4 regions of the Paenibacillus sp. FSL R5-0623 genome follow, and region 1 is predicted to be linked to each of the others. Evidence: a T-box and tRNA genes for the amino acid it is inferred to sense, from the RefSeq annotation. Region 1 holds a T-box; the other regions hold tRNA genes.
The links. A T-box is a leader RNA that pairs with one kind of tRNA and senses whether it is charged. The one in region 1 lies ahead of leuS (leucine--tRNA ligase), so its partner is inferred to be a tRNA-Leu.
Positions count from the first base shown of each region.

Region 2: it has a tRNA-Leu gene. The T-box ahead of leuS (leucine--tRNA ligase) is inferred to sense a tRNA for this amino acid. The anticodon was not compared.
Region 3: it has a tRNA-Leu gene. The T-box ahead of leuS (leucine--tRNA ligase) is inferred to sense a tRNA for this amino acid. The anticodon was not compared.
Region 4: it has a tRNA-Leu gene. The T-box ahead of leuS (leucine--tRNA ligase) is inferred to sense a tRNA for this amino acid. The anticodon was not compared.

Region 1 is NZ_CP150233.1:4,842,790-4,850,495, forward strand. It holds gene MKY92_RS21290 (helix-hairpin-helix domain-containing protein) at 40-678, opposite strand; gene comER (late competence protein ComER) at 864-1,709, shown strand; gene leuS (leucine--tRNA ligase) at 1,690-4,134, opposite strand; T-box leader at 4,213-4,481, opposite strand; gene MKY92_RS21305 (aminoglycoside phosphotransferase family protein) at 4,593-5,549, opposite strand; gene MKY92_RS21310 (class I SAM-dependent methyltransferase) at 5,775-6,545, opposite strand; gene MKY92_RS21315 (S1-like domain-containing RNA-binding protein) at 6,867-7,706, opposite strand, start outside.
Region 2 is NZ_CP150233.1:4,658,664-4,666,369, reverse strand. It holds gene MKY92_RS20505 (hypothetical protein) at 1-161, opposite strand, end outside; gene MKY92_RS20500 (hypothetical protein) at 369-818, shown strand; tRNA gene MKY92_RS20495 (tRNA-Leu) at 1,244-1,329, shown strand; gene MKY92_RS20490 (insulinase family protein) at 1,611-4,532, shown strand; gene MKY92_RS20485 (helix-turn-helix transcriptional regulator) at 4,682-5,389, opposite strand; gene MKY92_RS20480 (MalY/PatB family protein) at 5,639-6,859, shown strand; gene ung (uracil-DNA glycosylase) at 7,102-7,706, shown strand, end outside.
Region 3 is NZ_CP150233.1:2,218,308-2,226,013, reverse strand. It holds gene MKY92_RS10310 (hypothetical protein) at 1-199, shown strand, start outside; gene MKY92_RS10305 (YqzE family protein) at 333-551, opposite strand; gene MKY92_RS10300 (N-acetylmuramoyl-L-alanine amidase) at 746-1,489, shown strand; gene MKY92_RS10295 (divergent polysaccharide deacetylase family protein) at 1,464-2,303, opposite strand; gene MKY92_RS10290 (carbohydrate-binding protein) at 2,722-4,407, shown strand; tRNA gene MKY92_RS10285 (tRNA-Leu) at 4,553-4,637, opposite strand; gene pelA (pectate lyase) at 4,812-5,774, opposite strand; cyclic di-AMP (ydaO/yuaA leader) riboswitch at 6,193-6,324, shown strand; gene MKY92_RS10275 (C40 family peptidase) at 6,330-6,794, shown strand; gene MKY92_RS10270 (carboxymuconolactone decarboxylase family protein) at 6,868-7,197, opposite strand; gene MKY92_RS10265 (hypothetical protein) at 7,340-7,558, opposite strand; gene MKY92_RS10260 (hypothetical protein) at 7,678-7,706, opposite strand, start outside.
Region 4 is NZ_CP150233.1:1,544,576-1,552,281, reverse strand. It holds gene MKY92_RS06985 (hypothetical protein) at 1-265, opposite strand, end outside; gene MKY92_RS06980 (zinc ribbon domain-containing protein) at 365-610, opposite strand; gene MKY92_RS06975 (organic hydroperoxide resistance protein) at 821-1,240, opposite strand; gene MKY92_RS06970 (Nramp family divalent metal transporter) at 1,638-2,933, shown strand; gene MKY92_RS06965 (HAD family hydrolase) at 3,069-3,752, opposite strand; gene MKY92_RS06960 (hypothetical protein) at 4,087-4,485, opposite strand; cyclic di-AMP (ydaO/yuaA leader) riboswitch at 4,601-4,776, opposite strand; gene MKY92_RS06955 (glutathione peroxidase) at 5,149-5,628, shown strand; tRNA gene MKY92_RS06950 (tRNA-Leu) at 5,777-5,859, opposite strand; gene MKY92_RS06945 (urease accessory UreF family protein) at 6,304-7,005, shown strand; gene MKY92_RS06940 (hypothetical protein) at 7,271-7,474, shown strand; gene MKY92_RS06935 (hypothetical protein) at 7,502-7,706, shown strand, end outside.

The DNA of each region.
Region 1 (7,706 bases):
GCTGCTTTCCTCCCGCTTAACACAATTTATATTTTAATATTAACGGATCTGCACATACGGCGCCATCTTCTCCAGCATCTTCATACCGATTCCTTTGACCTTTGTCAGATCACTGACTTTTGCAAAAGGACCATGTGCATTCCGATAGTCCACAATAGCCTGAGCTTTCTTCTCTCCAATTCCGGGAAGCTCCGTAAGCTTGGAGACAGGTGCAGTATTCACATCAATCTTACCATTGTCGCTAGCTTCCTCACGAACTACAGGTGGATTACTGTTCGAGCCCGTCTCGGAGGGAACCGAAGGATTCGAATTCGTACTTTGCGCCACTGGTTCAATCGAAGTAGCCGTATCTGAAGGATTATCTTTCGTCTGATTTGGAGTTTGAACTCCCGAATCACCTTCAACCCCAACGCTCGCAAGCTCTTTAGACTCTCCTGCCTTCGCATCGTTCCCAGTCTGCAGCCCACTTGCCTCGGTTCCCGAAGAAGATGCTTCTGTATTGCCCTGAACCGAATTAGCCGACTGTACAGCAGGGAGTTCCTGCTCTATCGTCGGCTTCTCGGTGCCGAGCTGCAAGGGTTCCCAGCCACTAGGTGGTTGTTCACTTTTGCCCGACCATAATATAAGTATACTTCCAACCACCGCAGCAGCAATGGTCATCCCTTTGTTCCATCTCATTCTTCCACACCTCTCCCTGAATTCAAAATCATTCATTTCGAACACGGGCGGTGCTTCCGAACCGTTGAACTTTCCTGATGAAACAAGTTATACATTTTTCATGTCATGTGAAACAGGTCCTCACGCATAGAATAGAGGGAATGAACTGCGCCAGTACCGTAAAGCATGAAAGGAGGCCTGAAACAATGAAGGTTGGATTTATCGGAACCGGCAGCATGGGCAGCCTGCTAATCTATGCCTTGATCCAATCGGGTGCACTTGAGCCCCGGCAGATCGCGGCCAGCAATCGAACCCCGTCCAAAGTACGTCAGTTATCCCTCCGTTACCCCGGTCTGCATGAATCCCAGAGCAATCGGGAAACGGTGATCCGAAGTAATATCATCTTCCTGTGCGTGAAGCCGCTTGAATTCAAACATGTTATTGACGACATCCTGCCTGTCGTGAATCCCAATCATATAATTGTCTCGATCACCAGTCCCGTGCAGCTGCGACATCTGGAATCTTCACTTCCTTGCAAAGTCTCCAAGGTAATCCCCAGCGTTACACACCAAGTCGGCAGTGGAGCATCCCTCTGCATACATGGCGAACGAATGACCAGTGAAGACCGCGCTGTGTTGGAAAGTCTGCTCAGTCATATAGGCAGGCCGTACCAAGTGGATGAAGCCTGTACACGAATCACATCCGACTTCTCCAGCTGCGGACCTGCATTCATATCGTTCTTTTTGGAACAGTGGATCGAAAGTGCAGTGAAGCTGACCGGCATCAAAAGAGCAGATGCCTGCGCTCTGGCTGGCGAAATGCTCCTGGGAACAGGCAAGCTGCTCACCGAAGGAGGATACACCCCGCAAGAGCTTCAGGCTCGTGTCGCCGTACCTGGCGGTATTACCGCTCAGGCACTTGCACTGCTGAAGGTTAGTCTTGACGGCGTTTTCGACAGCCTGATCCACACGACACATGACAAATATGATGAAGATTTGTTAAAGCTGGATGAATTATTCCGAGCCGGTGAGATTAACCGGCAACAATATTAACGAGTTTGCCTGGAACGGCAATGACCTTGCGAATGGTCTTGCCTTCCAGCGCCTGCTTAACAGGTGCCAGCTCCATCGTAAAGTCCTGCATACCCTGTGCATCCAGATCCTTCGCGATTGTAGCACGAGTTACAATTTTACCATTTACCTGAACAACGATTTCTACTTCCGCATCCACTGTCATGGACTCATCATATTCAGGCCAAGCCACGTAAGAGATTCCACCTTCATGACCCAAACGGCTCCACAGTTCCTCTGCCATATGCGGTGCCAGTGGTGACAACAGCTGTACAAATTTCTCCATCGCTTCACGAGGCAGTGTGTCCGCTTTGTATGCATCGTTGATGAAAATCATCAGCTGGCTGATGGATGTGTTGAAGCGCAGATGTTCCAGATCTTCCGTAACTTTTTTGATCGTTTTGTGAGCAGTCCGCTTGAACTCATCCGTTCCACCGTCCACCGTAATCTTGTCATTGATGGCTCCTGTGTCTTCGTTGATGAAGAGACGCCATACACGTGACAGGAAGCGGTGCATGCCTTCAACCCCGTTTGCATTCCACGGTTTTGTCGCTTCCAATGGTCCCATGAACATCTCGTACAGACGCAATGTATCTGCACCGAATTCATTCACGATTTCATCCGGGTTAATGACATTACCACGGGATTTACTCATTTTCTCATTATTGGTACCCAGGATCATACCTTGGTTCACCAGTTTGTGGAAAGGTTCTTTGGTATCCACAACACCCAGATCATACAGCACTTTGTGCCAGAAACGAGCGTACAGCAAGTGAAGCACCGCGTGCTCTGCTCCGCCAATGTACAGATCAACTGGCAACCACTGCTGTTGTTTCTCCTTGGAGATCAGTTCCTTGTCATTGTGCGGATCGATAAAGCGCAGGTAATACCAGCAGCTACCCGCCCATTGTGGCATGGTGTTGGTCTCACGACGTGCCTTCATTCCCGTTTCTGGATCTACCGTATTCACCCACTCCGTAACATTCGCCAGTGGTGATTCTCCTGTACCCGAAGGTTTGATCTGGTCGATATCAGGCAGCAGCAGTGGAAGTTGATCCTCCGGTACGGTCTTCATCGTTCCGTCTTCCAGATGCAGAATCGGGATTGGCTCACCCCAGTAACGCTGACGACTGAACAGCCAATCGCGCAGACGATAGGTCACTTTCCCTTGTCCTTTACCGTTCTCTTCCAACCAAGCAATCATCTTGGCAACCGCTTCTTCATTATTCAGTCCGTTCAAGAAATCGGAATTCACATGTGCGCCATCACCGGAATAAGCCTCTTGTGTAACGTCTCCACCTTGAATAACTTCGATGATATCTAGACCAAACTGCTTCGCAAATTCCCAGTCACGTGCATCATGACCCGGAACTGCCATAACCGCACCTGTACCGTAACCTGCAAGAACGTAATCAGCAATCCAGATCGGCAGTTTTGCACCATTAACAGGGTTGATTGCATAAGCACCAGTGAATACACCTGTTTTGTCTTTGGCCAAATCTGTACGTTCCAGATCACTCTTACGAGAAGCCTGCTCCTGATAAGCCTGAATCGCTTCACGTTGGTCATCGGTTGTAATTGCTTCTACCAATTCATGTTCTGGAGCAAGTACTGCAAAGCTCGCACCGAACAATGTGTCCGCACGGGTAGTGAACACCTTGATGACTTCCTCGCGACCCTCAATGGCAAATACAACTTCCGCACCTGTCGATTTACCGATCCAGTTGCGCTGCATATCCTTGATGCTTTCAGACCAATCCAGCTCTTCCAGGTCTTCCAACAGACGCTCTGCATACTCGGTAATTCTCAGAACCCATTGACGCATCGGTTTGCGTACAACCGGATGTCCACCACGTTCACTCTTGCCATCAATAACCTCTTCATTAGCAAGTACCGTTCCAAGGGCTTCACACCAGTTAACTGCAACTTCATCCACATAAGCGAGGCCTTTATTATACAGTTGGATAAAGATCCATTGCGTCCATTTATAGTATTCAGGGTCCGTTGTGCTGATCTCACGATCCCAGTCATAGGAGAAACCAAGCGATTTGATCTGGCGACGGAAGTTGTCAATATTACGGAATGTAATATCTCGTGGATGTTCACCTGTATCCAGTGCATGCTGCTCAGCAGGCAGACCGAAAGCATCCCAACCCATTGGGTGCAATACGTTGTAACCGCGCATACGTTTGTATCGGGAAACGATATCCGTTGCCGTATATCCTTCCGGGTGGCCTACGTGCAGACCTGAACCGGATGGATAAGGGAACATATCCAGTGCATAAAATTTCGGTTTAGCAGGGTCTTCACCCGTTTTAAACGTTTTATTTGCATCCCAGTATTGCTGCCAACTTTTTTCCATGACTTGTGGCTGATAGCCGTGTTTCGGCTGGTTATTCTCACTCATCTATTGTTCCTCCTTCAGGTTATTCGCGTTAGCTTTAATTGCAACAAAAAAACCTCAGCATCCCGTAGCGTTTGCAGCGCTAGGGACGAGAGGTTGAATTCCCGTGGTACCACCCTAGTTAGCGGACGAACGTGCTTCGTCATCCACTCCCTTTGGACCTGTAACGGCGGTTAACCGATGCGGATTTCCATTCTGAACCCGAGCTTTATACAAGCAGGTTAAACAGAATGGTGTAATCACCGCATTTCTCCAAGGCGAGTTCGCAAATCACTGTCAACCGGCTTCCACCAACCGCCGGCTCTCTGTTATGTACAGGAATTACTACTGATCCTTATCATCGAAATATGTATACAATATCGGGACCATTATACAAAAAAGCAAGCCCAAAGTCAATATTACACGTTATAATGACCCTTTTAAGTCACACGGTTCGTACCGTTCATAACACTCGTTGCTGTTCAGGTTATCCGAAAACGCTGGATGCCTTCCTCCAGATTATGAATGGTCCAATTCACATGTTCCTGATTATCATATTGACGATAAGCGCACTCAATGCGCAGCACCAGATCAAAGTACAAGTCATAGAGACTTCTTCTTTTCAGCTCACTTTCAGTGGTAATCGCATGCCCATATCCCTTCACGAATCCTGGAGTATAGTTAAAATGACTAAAGTAATGCTCCATCAGAGGATCTGCCCACAGAGAACGTTCAAAATCAATAATCGCTGTGATGCGACCTTTGTCAACCAGAACATTGCCATCCCACAGATCCCAACTCACAAGCACAGGTTCTTTGACATCGTCCAGCACATCCAACTTTTCTTCAATCAAGCGTCTCAATTCAGGGTAATCAATCGAAAATGTAATTCCAGCTTCTTCCCCGTCGGTAAGAATATCATCCATCAAATTCATAAATGTTTCTTTCCATGTTGAATAACACTGTTTTTGCTCCGAGAAATATCCAAACTTCTCGCCCTTGATTTCATTAATTCGACGATTGTACCGACCCAGCTGGTGTTCAATGGCCTCCTGCTCATCCGCAGAATATTGATCCTTGACCTGATTATAGGGTGTTCCAGACATGTACTCCATGATAAAATAACGTGCTGAAGCCATGGTTAACGAGTCATCATAAGCCAGCACTTGAGGTACGGGAACATCCTGTAGCTCCGTGATGAGGCGTAGTGCCTCAACCTCAGCAATCATGAGATCCTGTTCACAGCGCATCAGATTTGTCGAAGCCGACGGTGCAATTTTGAGTACCACTCGCTGTGCGTCACTCAGTGTAATGAGATATGCATGATTGGCCCAGCCATCCACCATTTCCTTGTAGTCCTGTATGCTTGCAGAGAAATGCTGCCCTATTATGGCATTCAACTGTTCTGACGTAAGTCTTGTTTTATATGTACTTTCCATTTCTACACCTCACATTGACAATTGATTTATTTTCTCAGAAAACGCTTTCTATCCGACTATTATCGCCTCGTTTATTATAACTGGCAATACTTTTTGTCACGTCGTTATGTCTTTCCTAGCATTCCCTTTCCCAATTACAGAATATTGCTATTCATTCTCCATAAAAAATCAAACAAAAAACTGCCCTTATGCACCATACATAAGGACAGTTGTCATCTTTCGCTCTTACTTCACAGCCACGTAGAACAAGCGCTGTGCGCTGTCTCCAGCTTCTTTCCATTCAAAATCCGCATATACCTTCACGTCTCTAAAACCGGCCTTGGATAACTCTAGCTTCATCCAGTCCGGATTATACGCGCGCTGGACATGAACTTCTTCAAACCGCTGATACATATCCTTGTTACCATCATCCACACGCGAAAAAATACTGAGATGATGTTCGATCTCACAGCGATCCTGATCCAGATCACAAGTCCAAATATACGACACGGAGCGCTCATCCAGTACAAAAGGCTGCTCCTCATCATAACGAATAAGGGTATTGGGATGATGCACATCAAACAGGAACGTTCCATCAGGCTTCAGCATCTCATATGTCCGCTGGAATGTTCGAATGACATCTTCTTGTTCGAGCAAATAATTGACACAATCACAGAAAGATATCACCGAATCCACAGGTTCCGGAACTCGCCATTCCCGCATATCCTGCTGCACCCAACGTACACTGCCCTCGCGATACAAGCGATGACCCTGAGGTGTTGCCTCCATCTTGCTGCGCGCAACCGACAGCATATCTGCTGAGAGGTCAATGCCTGTAACTTCAAAACCGGAGTTCACGAGCGGGATCGTAATGGAGCCCGTTCCACAGCCAAGTTCAGCGACACTTTTGGGCATTCCATGCTTTTCCCATGCTGTTCTTGCAAACCTTATCCAGTCCGGATAAGGCATATCTTCCATTAATTCATCATACACATAGGCAAATTTCCGGTAAGACATGTCAGGCACCGCACTTTCAATTTCATTTTCCAATCCTGATCTATATAAGTTGAACTAAAGAATATTTACACTGGACACTCCAATGACAGAACAACCTTCCGATCACTGTTATCCCCAGATTTTTTTGATTCCTTTTATAAAGGATTAAATCCGGGGATAAAGGCGAACGCTACGCTTCTTCAGGTTCTTTCTGTCCTCTCCGTTTCGTGTAAATGTTTAGTTCAATTTATATAACAAAAGTAAAGACAGGGGTATCCGGTGTTTACCCAGCCTATCCCTGCCTTATCCGAGTTCCATATTACAACTATTTAATCAGGAAGATTACTTGTCTTCACTTTGATCTGCAGGAGCAGATTCGGACAGATACGTCCAGCTTTCCTTTTGAACCACCAGTCCATCCTTCATCAATTTGCCCAAGGCACGCTTGAACGCAGACTTACTGATGCCAAAGCGCTGCTTGATGATATCCGGCGGAGTTGCATCCGAGTAAGGCATGCCGCCCATTGGACGCTCTTTCATAAAGGCGAGCAGCTTGTCTGCATCTTCGTTACGTCCAACTTGTTTGAGTTGAGTCATGGCCAGATTCACACGTCCGTCTTCACGTACCAGTGTCACCCGACATTTCACTTTTTCACCAAGACGCAGCATATGACTACGTTCGGATGAATGAATCATGCCAATTGCGCCAAAGCCCAGTACACCGCCCTCTACAAGTACAAAAGTACCCATCTGCAGTGGCTTGTATACCGTCGCTTCAACCCACTCGTTTAACCATGAAGTTGGAGCATGGAAAGACAATGGTGAAAGTTCACGTTCCCCGGCCAATTTGGCACGCAGACGTCCTTGTTTGTCATGTTCCATGATTACAAAGACTTCATCCCCCACTTGAGGACGCAGTTCTTCCAGTTCAGGCAGTTCACGAATAGGAAGCAGCAATTGCCGTCCAAGTCCCATTTCCAGGAAACAGCCCAGTCGTGGGTGAACATCAGCCACAACCAGTCGTGCCATTTCGCCGAGCATGAGATAAGGCTTTTTCATCGTTACGGCCAGACGATCTTCTGTATCAAAGAATACAAATACCTCAAGCGTCTCACCAATCTTAATATCCCGCGTTAACTCGGTATAGTGAAGAAGTACATCTTCCGATCCTGTCGTCAAAAA
Region 2 (7,706 bases), 180 kb from region 1:
ACCTCATCAAACGGTATCCACAGACTGCCGTGAACGGTTCGTAAGGAGAGAATGGATGTATCAGCGGTACGCTCGGGAAAACCGGTTACCGTCTGACCGCTTGTATTACGAACCATGATCTGTTGCTTGCGCCGGATGGCAATTTCTACCTCTTTTTTCATAAGTCATTGCTCCTGATTATGAGATGTCAAATCCATATGTCAATGTTTTCAATGGTTAATTTGTCTTCTTTATCTAGTCTATCAGAACTAGGTATAGATTTCCAGAAGAGAAATCAACAATCTTCTAGGTGATTTGTCTTAGCTGTGGATGATCCGTTTTTGAATGGGGATTACGGGGTTATATTAGGGTAAAAGGAGGGGAACGGAATGACACAATTGATTATTGGGCTGGCCCGTACCGAGAACGAGGCTATAATTATGCTGAATAAGGTGAAAGAGGAAGGCATCAAGGAAAAATATTTGGGAGCGGTGGCGAAGGAGCAGCTTAATCTGGAGCTGGTGAGCGAAAAGACGGGTTTGCCCAAACCGTTGAAGGGTGCCGGAACAGATGGTGCCTTTGGCGCTCTGAAAGGCATATTGGCTGGTCTGGGGAAGCGAATGGATCAGACGATGTCGATCGGAAATGCAGTGCGCAGGCTCGCTGGTAATGAGATTGGGAGTGAGACTGATGATTTGGTACTTACAATGACTGAAGCGGGAATCTCGGAGGAGGATGCGCGGTATTACGAAGATTGGCTGTTAAAGGACCATATCTTGGTTATCGTGGAGTGCAGCGAGGAAGAAGCAGCTCGTGTTCGACCCATTTTACTTTTTTAGTTTAATTTAAGGCTGATTTTAGGTTTCTTTAATGTTGGGGAGGTATTCTTATCTCACACCTCCCTTAATATAGATTGGTTTACCGGAAGTCCGGGACCGCAACTCGGACTTTCTAGGCACTGTGAGCTGACGCTTGCAGTGCCTGTTTCATTTATATAAGTTGAACTAAAGATTATTTACACTGACACTCCGATGACAGAATAACCTTCTAATCGCTGTTATCCCCAGATTTTTTCGATTCCCTTTTCTCAAGGGAAAATCCGGTGATAAAGGCGAACGCTTCGCTTTTTCAGTTTTTTCTGTCCTCTCCGTTATCATGTAAATCATTAGTTAAACTTATATAGTTGGATTATTTTTAATAAAAGTGTTGCAAAGTTAATTAGTTCATGGTAAGATATTTCTTGTCGCCAAGAAATAATATCCATGCCGGGGTGGCGGAATTGGCAGACGCACAGGACTTAAAATCCTGCGGTAGGTGACTACCGTACCGGTTCGATCCCGGTCCTCGGCATCTTAAAAAGAAAGATCGTATGACGCTTGTTAACCAAGCTGCATGCGATCTTTTTTGATGTTCTTTAATATGAATGTCACTTCATTGCAGACCACATCACCATGCAGCTCATAAACATAAACCCTGCATAATACATATCAGAAGGTACATTCATCTGACTTTTATGAAGAGACGGAACAATGGTGTATACTATCCGTAGGCATATATTACCTTTACCTTGCTGAACTTATGTAGAGTCACAAAACCAATAAAACAATCTTATGGACGGAGGACTCAAGTATATGTTGAAACAGCTTAAGCCATACAAGGTGTTACTGGACCGCAGAATCGAAGAACTGAAATCGGATGCGTATCTGTTGGAACATCAGAAATCCGGAGCCAAAATTGTACTTTTATCCAATCAGGATGATAACAAAGTATTCAGTATCGGTTTCCGCACACCTCCGGAAGACAATACAGGGGTAGCCCATATTCTCGAACACTCCGTGCTCTGTGGGTCCAAGAAATTTCCGGCCAAGGATTCTTTTGTTGAGTTGCTGAAAGGTTCATTGAATACATTCCTTAACGCCATGACGTATCCGGATAAGACGATCTACCCGATCGCAAGCCGTAATGATCATGACTTCCATAACCTGATGGATATTTACCTGGATGCGGTATTGAATACAAATATTTATGAGAATGAAAAGATATTTCTACAAGAGGGCTGGAACTACAACCTGACCTCTGCTGACGATGAGTTAACCTACAACGGAGTTGTATATAACGAGATGAAGGGTGCCTTTTCTTCACCGGAACGAATGGTGCGCAGAGAAGTGCTGAACTCCCTTTTCCCGGATACCACATACTCCTCCGAGTCTGGCGGATTCCCGGAAGCTATTCTGGATTTAACTTATCAGGGGCTGCTGGATTTCCACACGAGATACTACCATCCTTCCAACAGTTACATCTATCTCTACGGGGATATGGATATGGAAGAGAAGCTGCAATGGCTGGATGAGAACTATCTGAGTGCATATGATCGCATCGAGATTGATTCGGCCATTCAACTTCAACCTGCTTTTGCAGAACGGGTAGACACAGTTAAGACTTACTCTGCGGGAAGTACGGAATCGGAAGTGGATAACAGCTTCTTGACCTATAACGCGGTAATCGGCACAAGTCTGGACAAGGAACTGAACATTTCGTTCCAAATTTTGTTATACGCACTGCTGAACGCTCCGGGAGCGGTATTGAAACAGGCTTTGCTGGATAAAGGAATCGCGAAGGACGTCTACGGTTCGTATGATGACAGCCTGTATCAACCTGTGTTCACGGTTGGGCTGAAGAAGAGCAATCTGGCGAGCAAAGAGGATTTCCTGGGAACGGTTAAAGAAGTGCTTGAGCGTGTGGTGAAAGAAGGCTTTGATCCTAAAGCGCTGCTTGCTGGAATTAATTCGTATGAGTTCAATCATAGAGAAGCGGACTATGGCAGAATGCCGAAAGGGCTGATCTACGGATTCTCCTCCCTGCAAAGTTGGTTGTATGATGAAGAAGCACCTTTTACTCATTTGGAAGCCAATGACGTATTTGCTGAACTGCGGACAAAAATGAACGAAGGTTACTTCGAGCAACTCATTGAGAAGTATATATTACAAAACACACATACTTCTTTTGTGGCGCTTACCCCGGATAAGGGGCTGAACTCACGCAAGGAGGAAGCGTTGAAAGAACGTCTGAAAACCATTCAGGCCGGTCTTAGTGAGGAAGAAGTCCAGACGTTGATTCAGAAAACGGAAGCACTCGCCGAGTATCAGAATACACCTTCAACCAAAGAGCAGCAGCAGGTCATTCCGACGTTATCGATTGAAGATATTGAACCGAAGGCCTCTACGTTGCATCAAACGATGAACCAGGTCGACGGCACAACCATCCTTCATCATAACCTTTACACCAACGGAATTGGTTATCTGAGACTGCTGTTTGATATCAAAGAAGTGCCACGTCATCTCCTGCCGTATGCAGGATTGCTCAAGAATGTATTGGGTTACGTGGACACTCAAAACTACTCGTTCAATGAACTGTCCAATGAAATCCATATCCATTCAGGCGGTATTCATAGCGGGATTGGATCTTATGCTAATGCGCATAAGCACAATGAATTCAAGGCGACCTATGAGTTCAACGCAAAAGTGTTGTATGACAAGCTTGGATTTGCCTTTGATATGATCAAAGAAATTGTGTTCACATCCCGATTCGACAATTCGAAGCGGTTATATGAGATCATCTCTCAGATGAAAGGTAATCTGCAACGTAATCTGATCAATAGCGGACACTCTGCGGGAATTGGCCGGTCTTCGTCCAAACATTCAGCAGTTGCGGATTTCAGGGAAGCTGTGAGTGGCATTGCCTTTTACCAGTGGCTTGAGGATCTTCAGGCGAACTTTGAGGCTAGAAAAGAAGAGTTATCTTCCCATCTGCAAGAATTGACGGGGTATATTTTCAGACCGGAGAACTTGCTTGTCAGTTACACTGCCGATGAGCAGGGATATGAAGGACTGGAGCAACAGGTATCTGATCTGAAAGCGAAGCTGTTTACACATGAGGTTGCCAAGGAAGAGTTTACGTTCACACCGGCTACGCATAAGGAAGGATTCCGTTCCCCTTCAGAGGTGCAGTACGTGGTGCAAACGGGCAATTATATCAACAAAGGATATCAATACACCGGTTCACTACGGGTCTTGCAGGGAATCCTGTCCTTGGATTACTTGTGGACCAATATCCGCGCCAAAGGCGGAGCTTATGGCTGTATGTCAGGCTTCAGACGGAACGGAGACAGCTACGTTGCATCGTATCGTGATCCAAATCTCGATAAAACGTACAAAGTATATGAAGAAATACCGCAATATTTGACCGATTTCCGGGCAGACGAGCGGGAGATGACGCGTTATATCATTGGTGCGATTCAGGATCTCGATACGCCGAGAACGCCTTATGGCGAAGGGGCATTCTCGCTCGAGTGTTATCTGTCGAATGTGACTGAAGCGGATCTGCAACAGGAACGTGACGAAGTGTTAAGCACGAAAGAAAGCGACATTATCGGTTTTGCTGAGCTTTTATCGGCTATACTTGAACAACAACAGCGCTGCGTGATCGGTAATGAGAACAAGATTGAGGAACAGAAGCAAATGTTTGACGAGACGCTGGATTTAATTAAAAACTAAGCGATAGTCTCGCTTCCCCGAACGGATAGGCGTCAAAGCAAAAGGCACTTTTATGAGCTGGTTTCAACAGCTTATAGAAGTGCCTTTTCTAATGGGGAGGAACTGTCTCCATCCCATATGATATGAGAATGTGTGACGCGCTGCGTTGTTCAAGTGACAGCGAGCATGTTGTATATTTTCAAGGTCCGTAGATCTTCCTTTGAGATTTTTAATTCATTATACAACTCCTGATTCTCGGGCAGCGGGGTTCTGGAGAATAACATTTTGAGCGCGATCGGCATGAAAGGTCTGAATGAGACGCCAGCCATCAGTCCCCACTTTTTCTCCGATTCCTGAAAAGACGCCAAAATATTAATATATAGGTTCTCCAGCGGCGTGGCCTGATTTTTCAAAATCAGCGTGGTAAGTGTATCATAATGCTCGGTGTGGCCCCAGTACATATTCTCGCACTCCTGATAGTTCTCAAAGTCCTTCACATTCATATACATCACGGTGCGATAACGGTTGGCATCCGATTGAGCCATCATGTCAATGACACAACGAATGAGACTGTTGTTCCGCCCATCATAGAAGTAAGAATAGAAACGGGTGGAGTTCTTGAAAAAGCTGGACGGGACCGCATTCATCAGGGGAGAAGCATGTCTTGGCTCTTGGTACAAGAGTTGCTCCACCTGGATGTTGAGTGCGTTCGCAATATGGTGTAACGTGACCAGATCAAGTGTAATATCTCCGCTCTCATATTTGGACAGGGTGCCTTTGCTTTTGAAGATCTGATCCGCAAGCTGTTGAATGGTCAGTCCCCGCCACTTCCGAAAGTTTCGTATTTTCTTGCCAACTTCCTGATTGATATTGTTCATATTTGGTTCTCCTTATGCAATGTTTCTTGAGAGTACGTGAAAATGATGAAAGTCATTCATAAAAATGATGTTATATGAGAAATATATCACTTTTTCACGGAAATACCTATTATGGAGAAACAATAAACTTCATTTGTTTCGTCAGAATAGATTGTATTACATTTGATGCAATTCCTGCGTCATGGAATAATGGATGTAATACGACATGAAACGACAATGGAATGTTGAGCAGACAGAGGAGCAGAAGCTATGAAATATAACTTTGATGAGATTATAGACCGCACAGGTACAAATGCGATGAATACGGATGGTTTCCGTCAATATATTTTTAACGCCACTGAAGACATGACTTTTCCATTCAAAGATGAAGAATTTATTCGCATGTGGATTGCAGATATGGAATTTGCCACACCTCCCGAGATTCTGGATGCAGTTAAAGAGCGTCTGGACCGTAGAATCATGGGTTACTCCCAGGTGTTCGATCCCGCATACTACGAAGCTGTCTCCAATTGGATGAAAAGATACTATGACTGGTCCTTCGCGAAGGAGCATTTGGAGACCTCAAACGGGATCATTCCCGCTTTATATGAATTGGTGGAATATCTCTGTCAATCGGATGAGAAAGTACTGATCGTGACCCCGTCTTATGGTTTCTTCAAGTCAGCTGCGGAGCATAACAATCTTGAACTGGTGTGTTCGGATATGATCAATGAGCAGGGACATTACTCGATTGATTTTGAGGATTTTGAAGCCAAGGCGAAGGATGAGAAGGTAAGGGTATGTATTTTTTGTAACCCGCATAATCCATCTGGACGTGTCTGGACAACCGAAGAGTTACAACGTGTGGGTGAGATCTGCCTGCGGAACAACGTATGGGTCATTTCAGATGAAATTCACTGTGATCTGCTGCGGACGGGCAAGAGACATACGCCACTCGCAAAGCTGTTCCCGGATACGGATCGAATCATTACATGTATGTCCCCGAGCAAAACATTCAACATGGCTGGTATGATGTTCTCTAATGTCATCATTCCGAACAAAGCACTTCGAGACATCTGGCAGGCACGCCATTATGGTTTCAAAAACCCACTGAGCATTGCTGCCACTCAAGCGGCTTACGAAATGGGTGATGAATGGCTGAAACAATTAAAAGGGTATCTAGATGCCAATTTCGCCTGCGTAGAACAGTATGTGAAGCAGCATCTGCCACTGGCTGTTTTTCATATCCCGGAAGCCACGTATCTGGCCTGGATTGATATCTCGGCATATGCTCCCGAGCATGTAAGCTTACCATTATTCTTCGCTGAGCAAGCGGGTGTATTGCTCGAAGATGGTCATATGTTTGTAGCCAATGGTGAGGGTTGTATTCGGTTGAATCTGGCTTGTCCCCGTTCTGTCCTTCAGGAAGGGTTACGGAGAATCAGCAGTGTGCTTGTGAAAGAAGTCGAAGAGGTGCCCGTTCAAGTATAAAGTCATCAAGTCATCACGCAACAGCGAGATGACTTTTTTTGATGAGTATACTGACATGTAGCAAAAATACGATTTCTTTCGAGGTGAACGTATACCCTGATGCGCAATTCTGGTCTGCTGTCCCCGGTTATGTTAAAATGGTGGATAGTCTATGAGTTGCATGACATGCGGCTCTCAGAAGGAAGAGCCCAGTAGTTGGGCTGAACGAAACTGCATTCATCAGGGGAAAGGAGCCTATACATATGTTTGAAAACGATTGGGACAAGGTGCTTCAGGAAGAGACGGAAGCCGAATATTTTAACAAGATTCGTTACACTCTCGCCGCCGAGTACAAAACGCAGACGGTCTTTCCGCCCAAAGAAGACCTGTTCTCGGCACTGAAGCTGACGCCGTATCATCAGGTTAAGGCCGTTATTATTGGTCAGGACCCTTATCACGGAGCGGGACAGGCTCATGGATTAAGCTTTTCGGTTAGACCGGGAGTGCGTGTACCGCCTTCTCTGAAAAATATATATAAGGAACTTCATGCCGATCTGGACCTGCCAATTCCGAATCATGGATCTCTGGTTCATTGGGCACAACAGGGAGTCCTGTTATTAAATGCCGTTCTGACGGTTCGTGAAGGTCAGCCGAACTCCCATCAGGCACTGGGATGGCAGACGTTTACGGATGCTGTCATTCGCGCGTTGAATGAGCGTTCAGAGCCAATGGTATATATGTTATGGGGCAGTCATGCCCAGAAGAAAGGTGCTTTTATTAACAGGGACAAGCACCTGGTACTGGAGTCTACACATCCCAGTCCGCTGGCTGCGCATCGTGGATTCCTCGGCAGTCGTCCCTTTTCCAA
Region 3 (7,706 bases), 2.6 Mb from region 1:
AGAGATTGTTTTCTCAGCGGGTGATCGTAACGTTGTATATGGCGGTCCTCTACCTGTTAGCGGTTATCAGCTGTGGCATACTGATCAGGAAGCAGAGTCTATTCTATATGTAGCGCTAGGTGGAAAATCATCCATTCAACGATTTGTCCCTTTGAGCAAATTGCAGCAAGATGGCCATTTTTACATCGTAAATCCTTGATCATCAGCAAATTCTTAACATACAGTCAGATAACCTGTAAAACTATACACATCCACAACAAATAAGACGCCTTCCCATTATATTAAGGGATTGCGTCTTTTGGTTTACCATTAGTGAAATAGGTAAGCGATAGTCACCCTTTACCCGAAGAACTTCGTTTATGAGACTGTGTATCGAATTCTTTTTCCTTTTTTCCCACCCACAGAGATACAGCAAAAGGGATCATACCAAACCACTTCATCGCCCACGGCTCTTTCCTTTTGGTGCGACCTTTCCGCTCATCCTTCGGTGTATCGATATAATGAACAACACGCTGCGTAATGTATTTTACCAACTCATCACTTTTGGCCATAATTCTGCCTCCTTCGCTCCTGCACATTTGCGGAGCTTACGATAGTTCTATTGTGTGCAGGATGTGGACTGGTTAAACATTTTTTATTGAAAGAAGTATGAAAACCCTCAGAATGCACAGTCTAATGCCAAAGGTATCCATCGAGTCATTAATCTGAAATTCGATACCTATTCCATGAAGGAGTGTGTATTCCCATGTATAAGTTGCTGACCGCTTCGGTAGCCTTGCTAATCAGCTTCCATTGCCTTCTCATGCTGCCCCATGTGGCTTATGGAAAAGCAGCCCCGTCCCAGAACAGTCCATCCATGCTGCCAGTGACCGATGGAGATGCATATCGCTCAAGTCATCATGCCTTTGCAGCACCAGTTATCCTGCTCGATGTAGGCCATGGCGGTATTGACGGTGGTACGTCAGCCCAAGGTGTGTTGGAAAAAGATATCAACCTGGCCATTAGCCAAAAGGTCTATCTGCTGCTTCGCAGCAAAGGTTATGCCGTTATCATCAATCGACTTGGTGATTATGCACTTAGTGATGAGAACCGCTGGCTGAACAGCCGCTCACGTCATACCAGAGATCTTGCCCAACGTAAAAGCCTTAGCGAAGAAGTAAGTACAGATATCGTGGTCAGCATTCATGCGAACTGGAGTCCCCGATCGAATGTACACGGCCCGGTGGTACTACACCAGAAGGAAGGCAGGAGTTATTTGCTGGCCCAATCCATTCAGGATGCCATGAACAAGTTGTACGGAACGGAGCACAGGGTCGTATGGGGCAAGCCCTTTTATTTATTGAATTACGTGAAACAACCTGCCGTTATCGTCGAAACCGGATTTTTGAGCAATACGACAGATCGAGTCAGAATGAGTGATCCCGCTGAGCAAAAACGAATCGCCCAGTCCATTGCCAATGGCATTATTTATTATCTGTCGGTAGTGTAGGAGCAGAATGCCATTGCCACACATCTCGAACCAGATCACCGATCCCTACAAATTGAACCTGATCTTGCAGACGGGAGACGGATTCACGAATGACTGCGGATGTGTTCATCCCCGAATGACCGACATGACCAATGACAACACAGATATTCTTATCGATCGCACGCTGAGCAGCCAGATCCAGTTGTTTGCGAATGTGTTGCTTAGAATTTTGATCATCCAAGAAAATGTCATTACCTACAGGTGGCATATTTTTGGATACGGCCAGTTCCCCCACCACGGAGCGAAAGTTCGTACGGCTGTCTACAAAGAAGAGGCCCCGCTCCTTGCATACATCGAGCACAATGGACATGATGCGTTTGTCCGAAGTAATTTTGGAACCCATATGATTGTTCATGCCAATGGCGTGGGGCACATCATCAATCGCTTTCTCCACGCGTGAGCGGACTTCTTCATCTGTTAGACTGGATGTGATTGCACCCGGGCCCAGCCATTCAGGTCGTCCTTTCTTGGGTTCCATGGGCATATGCACAATCACATCCATCCCCTTTTCATGTGCAGCTATCGCATCTTTCTTCGTTGTTGGCAAAAAAGGCATGACCGCTACCGTTAGTTTAACTGGCATCGCCAGGATCTCTGCCGTACCCCTCATGTCATTACCAACATCATCGATGATAATCGCTAACCGTTTGTCATTCGATGGGGACTCTGAAGCTGCCGCTGTAGGCCCTCCTGCCGATATGCCTGCGTAAAACACAATCAAAAATGCCATGATACCTGCAATGAATCGATAATTCTTTCTCTGTTCCTTCATCATGATTCCCTCCCCGTAACTTCTGTGATCTCATTGTTTGATAATGAAGGGAGGATTATGTAAGCCAAAGCCTTCCTTAATAACAATATCCCCGCCATTGGAGACCTCTGTCTCAAGCGAAGATCCTCATCATTCCCGTTTTCTCCTTTGCATTCAGACAAGAACTGTCATTGAACAGTTAAGAAAATAGAGATTAATTAGAAAAAATACTGTAATTTGTCAGGTTTTCAGTTTAGGAGTTATTTAGTAGAATCAACAAATGAAAGAGGTTATGTGCTTCATTTCATTCCTATGATTTATGGAAGGAGGTTTTGAAAGGGTTTACATAAAATAAATGCCAGACAATCCGCTATTCTTGTTTGTTATCCCTGGTCGCGGTTTCTCTATGTAACATTTACCATTATCGAGGAGGATGAAAGTAGTGAAATTCAAACTAAAAAAGACGATTAATGTTCTTTTGGCCTGTTTAACAGCCCTGCCTTTGATGTTAACCCCGACAAATGTGTCAGCAGCCAGCGATGCAAACATTAATTTGTCCTCGGAAAAACAGCTGATCAAGGGCTTTGGGGGCATTAACCTTCCTGCCTGGATTGGTGATCTGACTCCCGCTCAACGTGAAACTGCTTTTGGTAACGATCAGAATCAGTTAGGCTTCTCAATTCTCAGGATTTACGTCGATCCAGATTCTAATAACTGGTACCGTGAAGTTGCCACAGCCAAACGGGCTATCGAAAAGGGTGCTATCGTATTCGCATCCCCATGGAATCCTCCGAGCAGCATGGTTGAAACATTCAACCGCAATGGGGACACCAATGCCAAACGCCTGAAATACGACAAATATGCCGCCTATGCGCAACATCTGAACGACTTTGTAACCTACATGAAAAATAACGGCGTAGATTTATATTCCATTTCTGTGCAGAATGAACCGGATTATGCTCATGACTGGACCTGGTGGACTCCACAAGAGATCCTTCGATTCATGAAAGAAAATGCCGGGTCCATTCAAGGTACCAAAGTCATGGCGCCTGAATCCTTCCAGTACTTAAAGAACATATCCGACCCAATCCTGAATGATCCGCAGGCGCTTGCCAACATGGACATTCTGGGAGCGCATACGTATGGAACACAGATTTCGAATTTTGCCTACCCTCTCTTTAAACAAAAAGGAGCCGGTAAAGAACTGTGGATGACTGAGGTGTATGTTCCGAATAGTGACAACAACTCAGCAGATCGCTGGCCTGAAGCACTAGACGTTTCCTATCACATGCACAATGCCATGGTAGAAGGTGATTTCCAGGCCTATGTGTGGTGGTACATCCGCAGACAGTATGGTCCGATGAAAGAGGACGGTACCATAAGCAAACGCGGGTATAATATGGCTCATTTCTCTAAATTCGTGCGTCCAGGCTACCTGCGAGTCGATGCAACGAAAAATCCGGATACGAACACATTTGTCTCAGCCTACAAAGGTGATAACAAAGTCGTCGTTGTGGCAATTAACCGTGGAACTTCAGCCACAAGCCAAAAATTCGTTCTGCAGAATGGTAATGCCTCCACTGTGTCCTCATGGATTACGGACAGCAGTCGAAACCTGGCAAGCGGAACCCCGCTTACCGTATCCAATGGAGCCTTCACGGCACAGCTCCCGCCTCAGAGCGTAACAACGTTTGTTGCCAACGTTACTGGCGGAAATAACGGCGGGAATACAGGCAGTGGCACTACGTATGAAGCCGAGACCGGAACGTCACTTACGGAAGCTGCCATTGAAACAATCTACCCCGGTTACACTGGCTCCGGGTATGTTAACTTCAATGCGATGACTGGTTCGGCCATTCAATGGAACAGCATTAATAACACTACAACAAGTACCAAAAACGTAAAGTTTCGTTATGCGCTGGAAAGCGGCACTCGGAACCTCGACATTTTTGTGAACGGAACCAAAGTCATCAGCAACGAGCCCTTTCCAGCTACGGGAAGCTGGTCCACTTGGGTTGAAAAAACAATACAGGTCCCCATGAACACGGGGACCAATACATTGAAAGTGGTCACCACTGGATCGGAAGGACCGAATATTGACAGCATTAATGTTACCGCAGCGCAATAAACGTTCCGTATGGCTGATGGAAGACCATTTGCTGTACGTGCAGCTAAGCACTAACCTCTTGGATACTCAAGTCTAAAGTTAGTGTTATATCAAAAAATGCAAAAAAAGACTCCTTAAGCGTTAGCTTAAGGAGTCTTTTTTTAGATGCGGTCGAGAGGACTCGAACCTCCACGGGGGGTTAGCCCACACGGACCTGAACCGTGCGCGTCTGCCAATTCCGCCACGACCGCATATTGTATCTCCGTGATCAATATCGGCGACAAGAGATAATATATCATGTGAAATCTATCATGTCAACACTGAAAATAATAACAATAAAGCCCGAACCAGACGTCCATGTCGTTTTCGGGCTTTACCTTTAACAGCTAATAGTTTAGTTCATTATAACGGAAGCATACTTCAAGTTACAGCTTGGAAGGCCAGTTGCCATACCATGCATAACCGCCTCTTCTTTCTTTATCAATATCACTTAGTTTGTATTTAACGACCCCGTCACGACCAATAAAGATCGGTTTATCCGTTCCCACTTCGTAGAAACGAGCCCAGATCGGTGCAGCTTTGGAATCAGCGATAATTTTGCTGTCTCCGTTTGCTCTTTCATACTTGTAACCCGTAATCTTCACTTTGTTAAACCATGCCTCAGCTCCCTTAATGGATGCCGTAATTTTAGCGGTAGCAGGTCTGGTTTTCAGGAATTTAACAATCGTTACACTCTCTCCAGCCGTCAGTGATGGTACTTCATAGATTCTTGCGCTTGCCGGTTTAAGAGAACTGGAATCATGTTGTTGTCCCCATGCTGTCAGCTTACCGCCTGAAACAACCTGTGTATTCAGAATTGCCTCCACACCTTTGGCAACTGAGTTTTTACTGCGGTTAGCAAGAGTGCTGTCGATAAACGAGAAATCACCTTTACGTGCCGCTACTTCATCCAACATGATCATTACATTAATCATGGCATCATCATTGTAAGTGATGTGCTTGTGATATCCGGAGCTTTGGTAAACTTGTGGCCATCCGCCGTTTGAATACTGCATGTTGATCAAAAAGTTAATTCCTTTGATTGCAGCTGTGGAGTAACGCGGATCATTCGTCTTTTTAAATTCCTTCGCCAATCTTCTAATTTCTGAGTATGTAGCCTTGTTGTCGATCGTGGACTTCGCCCACTCTCCACTTGTCTGTTTATAATCTTTTCTCCAACCCCCATCCGGCAGCTGGCTCTTCAAAATATCAGAAATACTCGCTGTAGTACCCGATGCATCCGCAGCAGATACCGTCCCTACAGGAAGAACTGCCATTCCAACTGCTGAGAACACCATCGTACATGCCAGGACAAAAGTAATTATTTTCTTCGCTTTCAAATGTAACACTCTCCTATGTTTGTTTTTATAAATCTTCCACTTCTGCTTACCTATGATACGCGTCCTTAAACCTCCTTTATTTGTATTTATCTCATAATAAAATCAATTTTAATCCAATATGTGGATTGGATAATCAGATAATATGCAAAAAATCGATCATTGTCAATATATGCAACTTAATGAATATAATCTCTCTAATTCTACATAACGGGATAGTTCTTTTAACTCATGACAAACCTATTTATTTATCCAAATTCGTCTTAAACGAATCAATAATGACGTTTTTGTCATGAATGATACCCAAACTTGATCCCTTCTTTCATATAAAAACCTTAATTCCGCTAACATTGAGGTATTACGAAGGGTTTTAAATAGGTTTGACAATTACGCATTTATGCAATATAGTTTCAAATAGTTACAAAAACTTAATTATTCATTGCCGAGTTTCATGTTTGAAAACGGGGGAACCAATTTGGGTGAATTATTCTTATACATAGGAAATATAGGGAACCTTCTACCGAACCCTTAGCTAACTCCGTAGGCATCGAAGGGAGAACATTGATTTTGAAAAAACTGATTATCTCCATTTTTGGAGCAGCTGTATTATTTACATCCGGGGCAACAAGCACAGAGGCAAGCAGTATCAACTCCGTAGTGAACAACATGACAGGTATTCCTTACAAATGGGGTGGCACAACTGTAGCCGGCTTCGACTGTTCTGGTTTTATGAGATATCTTTTCAACAAATACAGCATTGAATTACCACGTACTTCGCAGCAGCAAGCCAAAGCAGGTACTCCCGTATCTAAGAGCAATGTTCGGACAGGTGATCTGGTGTTCTTTAATACAACAGGCAAAGGCATTTCACATACAGGTGTATATATCGGCGGCGGACAATTCGCTCATGCCTCCAGCAGTAAAGGTGTAAGCATCACGAAGTTATCGAATCCATACTTCAATGATCGTTACGTAACAGCACGTCGGGTAACTGGACAGTTTATGTATGATAAAATGTTAGGTAAAATGTGATTCACATACAAAAAGGCATCGGTTATTAACCGGATGCCTTTTTTGCACTTAAAAATGTATGTTGCATTGCTTACTAATGCAGCGCCTTCTGCACTCGCATCGCACCTTGAGACAGGGCATGTCCTCCACCAACAGCTCCAGCCACGGCTACGGTCTCCATAATCTCCTGATCTGTTGCGCCCTTAGCACGGGCTTCTTCTACATGGTAGAAGGTACATACCTCATTGTTGGCGAATAATCCAATCCCAAGCGCAATTAACTGTTTTGTCTTCGCATCAATCACGCCAGGTTGGAAGCATTCTCCGGTAAACTCATGATAGGACTTCACCACACCTGGCAGCACATCGCTTAATGCTCCAATCTGATCCTTGTAGGCATGAACTTTATCATTCATCAATGTCATGGCTTGTAGCACACCCTCTCGGCTATAGTTACAGATCTTCCTCACTGTACCTATCTTCTCTCCCGAGTGAGCCAATTATGCCAAGAAATCATGGTAATTCCAAACATTTAACGCTCATGGCCACTGCCATAATTATAAGCTGTTACTCACTAAGTGGACTCTGGCGCGGCTCGCTGAACAGCTGATAGCTGTAACCTCGGTCCAGCTTAACGACACGTCGATTCTGACGACGGATAAGTACCTGCTCGCCATCCCAGGCAACCACAATCCCCTTCACGTCGTTCGATTCCAGCTCGTCCCGTACGACTCTTACTTTCTCACCTGACAGACGCAGGGCGTCCAATTCTGTATCACTAATCATCTTCATGGCTCCTATATTTCAAATTTATTTACAAAAAGAGACCTAAATGAAATGTCATTTAGGTCTCACGTGACTGTATTGGACTGTTATGTCATTCGAAATTATGTCCCGACTGAAAGTTACCGCTGCGCGTGCTCTTTGCTGTCGT
Region 4 (7,706 bases), 3.3 Mb from region 1:
CCTTTTCCATCCATTGGTCATCGATCATCTGTTGATGCAGGTCACTTGCCCACTGGTCCATACATTTGCAAATGAAATCTTTGCGACATACTGGACAAGGCGTTTTCTGCAGACGGCTGATATTGGTCATCTTCCATTCCGGGGAACGGGAGTAGAATACACGGCATTTAGTACCGTCTACCAAATTCATTTTGAATTCGTACAATCCGTCTTCCTTGTTACCATAAGCTAATTCTAAATCTGCAATACGCGGTCTATAAGACATGGATATCACCTGTTTAATTCAAATTTGGTTCATGCAATGACACTACTCAGTACTAAGTTATATTAAAGAAAATTCAGTTCAATGTCAACTCGCGCATGTCTACCCGCCAAACAGAATATCCAGAATAGTCCCTACCTGCCCCTGTTTTTTCCCTTTCAAGACATCCGGATCAAACACTTCAACATACCCGCAGGAAGCACAAGCCACGAACAGGTAGTGGTTATGCTGTATATCGAACATCTTGCTCAGGCCTGCTCCTGACATGGAAACTTCCTTAATGTTACAATCCGTGCCTCTGCATTTCGTACACACAAATCGCCGCTCAATCATCTCTTCAATACTCATCTTTGTTCCCCCTTTATGGAATGTGTAGCATGAAGTGGGAGTGCAATTATGTAAAATAGTACGCGATCTGGCATCCAATCTCCTGCATCATGTCCTAATATGATAATCAACACAAAACCCTGCCGATTGCCAGCAGGGCCTTGTAGTCGAACATCAGGTATCTGGGATACCCTGCTCTATATGTTCCCTTTACTTGCCGGGAGTCAAATCTTAGACTACGTTTAAAACAACATCAATGTTGCCGCGTGTTGCTTTGGAATATGGACAGAAATCATGCGCCTTGCGGGCCAGTTCCTCTGCTTGGCTGTGATCTACACCAGGCATGCTAACGTCCAGACGAACAGACAGCTGGAAACCATCATCCGCAGGGTCTTTACCAATGGATACGTTACTTGTAACGACCACATCCTCCAATTTCACACCTGCTTTGCGTGCTACATTGGCGAGGGCACTTTCATAACATGCCCCATATCCAGCGGCAAAAAGCTGCTCAGGGTTAGTACCTTCACCACCGGAGCCACCAAGCTCTTTTGGCATTTTCAGATCATGCTTGAGAACGCCATCCGAAGAAGTCACGGAACCTGTACGTCCACCTTTAACTGTCGCTACTGCTGTATATAAAGCTTCCATTAAGAATCTCTCCCTTATCCATATAGTTTTTATTGCCTTCCTTTCAATTTAAACTTCTGGCTCATTTTGAAACGCAATTTTGTATCTTTATCAGCTTTTACAACTTTATTATTTTCATGCATTTCAATGCCATGGCTGTATTTTCCCCACGGTTGGGTAATATACGAAGGGACATCTACAAGCTGGAACCGAAATTTTGTGCTGATACATAAAAGTTGCACTAGACAAAAACAATTGAAGGAGTACAATGTAACAATAAACATAAAAATTTAGATATATCATGAGCGAATTGTCCCGCATATATTTCCAAATCAATAATTCAAAGTCAGGTGATTATCGTATGAGTAAAAAAAATCCGTTCAACGCTCCTTCAAGAGAAACATTGTCTACTGCGGGCATGGCCCCTTCCCTTGGAGAAGCACATAGCTCGATGAAAGTTCCGCAGAATGCTGCATGGTGGAAGAAATTCCTCGCTTTTGTAGGCCCAGGATACCTTGTTGCCGTAGGTTACATGGACCCCGGGAACTGGGCAACAGATATTGCAGGCGGTTCACAGTTTGGGTATACCTTGTTATCCGTCATTTTGCTCTCGAACCTGATGGCCGTTGTCCTTCAGTCGCTGGCTGGCAAGCTCGGCATCGTCACTGGACGGGATCTGGCTCAAGCCTGTCGTGAACGATTCAGCATGCCTGTTGTCATGATGTTATGGATACTGTGTGAGCTTGCCATTGCAGCCACCGATCTGGCTGAAGTCATTGGTTCTGCCATCGCATTAAAGCTGTTATTTAACATCCCCATGTTATACGGCGTTATCATCACCGCAGTTGATGTACTCCTGATTCTTGTACTGCAAAACAAAGGCTTCCGCGCTCTGGAAACTCTCGTCATTGTGCTGATGGCAACCATCGCCCTCTGCTTCGGGATTGATCTGTTTCTGGCAAAACCGGATATGGGCGGTGTTCTCCATGGTTTTGTACCCAATGTTGAGATTCTGCAAAACCCGGCTATGCTCTATATCGCCATTGGTATTATCGGAGCAACCGTGATGCCGCATAATCTGTACCTGCATTCTTCCATTGTACAGACCCGTCAGATTGAACAGACACCACAGGGCAAAAAAGAAGCCATTCGGTACTCGACCATGGATTCTACAATCGCGTTGACACTGGCCCTGTTCATCAATGCAGCCATCCTGATCGTATCTGCTGCTGTATTCCACAGTGCTGGTATGACGCAGGTTGCCGAGATCGCAGATGCTTATCATCTGCTGACACCTCTATTGGGTACTACGGTTGCCAGTATCCTGTTCGGTGTGGCGCTGTTAGCATCAGGTCAGAACTCTACCCTTACAGGTACACTTGCTGGGCAGATCGTTATGGAAGGTTTCCTGAACATTCGGATTCCGGCTTGGCTGCGCAGACTGGTCACACGTCTGATCGCCATCATCCCGGCGGTAATTGTGACAGCCATTGCAGGAGAGCATGGCACAGAAGAACTACTCATTTTGAGCCAGGTCGTGCTGTCGCTTCAATTGCCCTTTGCTGTAATTCCCCTGGTGATGTTCACGAGTGATAAAAAAAGCATGGGTGCATTCGCCAACAAATTGTGGCTCAAAATCATCTCATGGTTCATTGCCGCGATTATCGTTGTGCTGAATGTATATCTGATCATTCAGACGATTCGGTTATTCTAATCTCGTTCTTATCGATTAAATACTAAAAAGGCTGATCAACTCCGGTATGCTATACCAAGTTGATCAGCCTTTTTTATTGAAATACAGCAAGGTGTTTCCTTTTATAGTAAAACTCAAACTCCAATAAACAATCATCTAATCCTGATTTGGTATCAGTAACGGCAGGAGTTGATCCAATGAATCAACAGTCCAGTCCGCACGTTGGTTATCCGATAGTTCTGGCTGGAATCTTCCGTAACCCTGCAACATTCGAATCGTACGCATGCCCAGCTTCCGAGCAGGTATAATGTCGTTATCGATCCGATCGCCGATCATGACGGCTTCCTCCGGTTCACAACCGGCCTGTTTCAAGGCCACAGTGTATAACTCAGGGTCTGGCTTGGACACTCCTTCTTCAGCCGAACACGCCAGAACATCAACATACTTCCGCAGTCCGTAACTCTCCAGTCTCTCTTCCGTACCAGGACTCTGATTGGCAATAATGCCAATGCGATAATGCCGTGACAACTGCTGAAGAACGTAATCCGCTGATGGAAAAGGACGTTCAAGATCTTTTTGAAACTTCAGCTTGTCCTGAATCTGCTTCTGGTGTCCCTCGTCTTCAACGAATGTGCGAATCGCCACTCTCATCGGCCATTGCTCATATTTCTGGTAACAGTTCGCGAACAGTTCGCGTACCGCCTCAATCTTCACCGGATACCCCAATGCACAGGCTTCGCGGACGAACTGTCCGATAATATCATCAACCGGCTCCCATTCATCCACCAGTGTATCTCCAACATCAAAAAACAACCATTTCAATCCACCTACATCCGGCACGCCAATTCCTCCTTGTAAGCCACAGGTGATTCCTGATCCTAATTCAGTTCAAAAAGTCTGGTTTTCAGTACCGAGAAGATGGAATGAAGCTAGAAATGGAGTAGCGGAGCGTAGAGAAAACTACGTGAGCAACGGACATTTCGGCTGAATTTCATATTCGATGCTGATGATGCCACTAGGCATCCTTCGTAATCAAAAGCGGACTTTTTGAACAACCTATAGAAACCATAAAAAAGAAGACTCACCATCCTGCATGAGTCTCCTCAAACTTCCGTTTATCGATACATTCAATTATAACAGGCACCTTACACCTGAGCAATCACAAGCTATGGCATTAACCATTGAGGAGAAAGCCAACTTCCCCATTGAGCGAATATACAATCCGGTCTGCGCCCATGCCCCGATAGATACCCTTAGGATGACTCTGCTCCGTAATAACGCACAGAGATTTCGAAGTCCATGAACGGCAGATCTGTAAATAACGACAGGTCAGATTCAGGCTGTTCTCGAAAATAAACACGTTGCCTACGCTGCCCTGCGGCAAAAACCATTTTTGAGCTGCAGCCGTGTTCATGCGAATGACATGTTCTACTCCGATTCTACGGAGTCTGCGCTCTTCCCCTGCACTGTTGGTTAGAACGGCAAAGGGCATTTTTTTGTACATCAGCAATTTGATAAATTTGCGTCCTGCTTCATTTGGAGCAGTCACTAAGATCATCTCAGTATCCATCATTCGTTCCTCCCTTGGCGTGAAAAGACAACAAAAAAGAAGCGTGGGGGACCAAGGCCTCCCGAACGCTTCTTAAAGAACCCATGGCGAAAACACCATGAACCAGCGTACGGCTTGTTGCCTCTCCCTTTAACGCTTACGAGGTTAGCTGACGGATTCGGGCGCGAGAGTCGCCCTATTTCCGGCTGTCACCGGAAAATTCACCCCATGAATGCCTACTGTCCTGGACAGCGCATTCTGTTGGTTCCCCCGTTTTCCACTCATCAATGAATGGAAACTCAGCGATTAAAACATCGTTCGTATATCTTAAGGATAAGATCGAGCGATATTATCGTTTGTTTCGTTTTTCAGGTACAATTTAGTTTAAATTGAAATTACGTTATGAATCATACACCCGCGCCATGACGGTGTAAAGTCCGCACAGATCACCGAATCGACAGATTTTCGGCAATACTCACATATAATAGCGCTTACAATAAGGTCATACTCTATCCATCTCTTTAAATCTATCTAATTCTCACTCTGACGAAAATCAACTCGCAATTCATTCACGTATTCTGCACAACTTGCCTGTTTTGATTCTTTTAACACCATATTAGTTTTGCAATATTTAATTGTAACCAATATAATAGAAGATATAAGAGTAAATAAATGGAGGCGATTTAGATGACAGTCTACGATTACAAAGTGAATACCCTTCGCGGTCAAGAAGTTGAAATGTCCGACTACCGTGACAAAGTGTTACTGATTGTGAATACGGCAAGCTCATGCGGCCTCACTCCTCAATTCAAAGGTCTGCAAGAACTGCAAGACAAGTTTCAAGATGCTCCATTTGAAGTTCTTGGTTTCCCAAGCAACCAGTTTGCACAGGAAAAAGGATCTTCCGACGATATTGCCGAGTTCTGTCAGATGAATTATGGCGTAAGCTTCCCCATGTTTGAGAAAATTGATGTGAACGGCTCAAGCGCTCACCCTCTTTTCCAACACCTTAGCACAGAAGCTCCTGGCCTGCTCGGCTCCAAAGCAATTAAATGGAATTTCACCAAATTCCTTGTGGATCAGAACGGACAGGTACTGAAACGTTATGCTCCCAAAACAACACCGGACAAGATTGAAGAAGATATCAAGAACTTGCTGCAAAAATAATACATTGGCCACCCGTAGCCGGAAGGTAAGCACCATTGCCTCGGTAATGGATGGCCTTTTTTTCTCAACTTTGATGTCAAACTGTTCAAAAAGACAAAAAAAAGAAGCCTTCCATTAATGGAAAGCTTCTTTTTAATCGTTCATATGATGCGGTCGAGAGGACTCGAACCTCCACGGGCATACGCCCACTACCCCCTCAAGATAGCGTGTCTGCCATTCCACCACGACCGCATGTCGTAAATAATCGGCAACAGAATTGATTATACTGGGTTCAGAACTAAAAGTAAAGTATTTTTTAATACTACTTTTTCAGCTAGGCAATTTCATCAAAAATCGCATAATCTCGTCATCTTTACCCATGAACTGCATATGATTAGATTTGATCCCCTCTTTTTCGGTAAGAGCCGATCTTGTTGATTCATTTATATATAGTCCTTCCTTATATATAGTCCACCCTACATTTCTCCACATAAGTAACGCAATAAGTTATATAAAATAACACAGATATTAAATTCCAGATTTAATCCATTAATTCTCACGGATACTATTGACAAAAAGCGGACGTTTATGGGATGATAACTATCATATAATTCGGATTTTTAAACACAAAGCAAACAAAAAGGAATATAAATGTCACTTTAAGTGACATTTAACGAACACAGGAGGCGAATGATTGTGAACCGTGGGAATAAGCTTCTCGATTATGTCAAACTGCTTGATTCCTCTATTCAGGTTGGAGGGTTCACCCATTCCTTCGGCATGGATATCCATATCAGGGAGGGTACCATTCGTAATGCTGAAGATCTCGAATCATTCATGCGTTGTCAGTTGCATCCCAGCATCGTTCGTCTTGAAGGTATGGCCATTAAAGGCATCTATACCGCAGCAGATCACAAGGATACATGGCGGATAGCTCTGATCGACAAGCTCGTCCATGTTCAGCGAACCCCTGGAGATCTCAGAGAACAAGCTGCCGCGATGGGTAAACGATTGATCAGACTCGCACGCGCTCTGCACCCCTGGATTGAATTCACCCAGCTCGAACAGATCTTTGCCAAATACGATTCGGTTGGCTGCCTCTCCACTGTTCACGCCTGGATTAACCACCACCTCGATATCCCGGTCGAGGAGGCGGTCCTTGGTTACCTGCATTCAGCCATGAATGCCTGCATAACCGAAGCCTCCAAAGTCATTCCCCTGAACAATGATACAACCAAGGATCTGATGGTCCGCCTGGCCACAGATCTGGAGAATGAATGGAAGACCGTCAGCGCCTCGGCTGCGGATGGACTGGCACAGCCAACCTCGATGTCCATGAAATCGTTTTTCCCCAGTTTCCATATGCTTGGAGCTGGACTTCATGCCTACAGAGCCTAATCCTCTTCCTCCTCATACCCGCTCCCCTTCATTCAGACAAACTAAAAACACGCGGCAACCTCCTTGCCGACGTGTTTTTTGTCATTTTATTTGTTTTATTTACGTATTTACGCCATTTATCATCACAAAATACACTTTTTTCCGTATTTTTTAATTGTTAGATGACGAATTTACGTATATAATGAAACATACAGCTCGCATTTCTATATATTCTACATGAAGAAAAGGCGGCTGAATACTACATTCTAACCAGGGGTGAACCCTTTTGAACAAGAAAAAACCAGTTACTCCGTTCGGATGGGCCATCAAACGACGGCTAACCGAACTTCAAGTGGACCAGAAGACCTTTTGTGAACAGCATGGCATCCCACCCTATCGTTTATCCAATCTCATTCACGGCACACGCAAAGCAACCCGATTCAGGCACCTGGTCGCTGATATTTTGGATATTCCAGATGAACTGAGATAAGATTTCTGCCAAAGGAGGGTCTCATCCATGAGACATGTTACATCCGATCTGGAGAGGCTGTCGTTCCAGTCCATACGTCACCAGCTCATCATCGTTGATGACAATTGGATTATCCAAAGTTGTAACCGTGCCTGGCAACAGGGACTCGGTCAATGCTCACCAAACCCGGATATACACAGTAGTCATAGACATTACCTGCACCTGACGGAAGCCTGGGCAAAACGAGACAAGA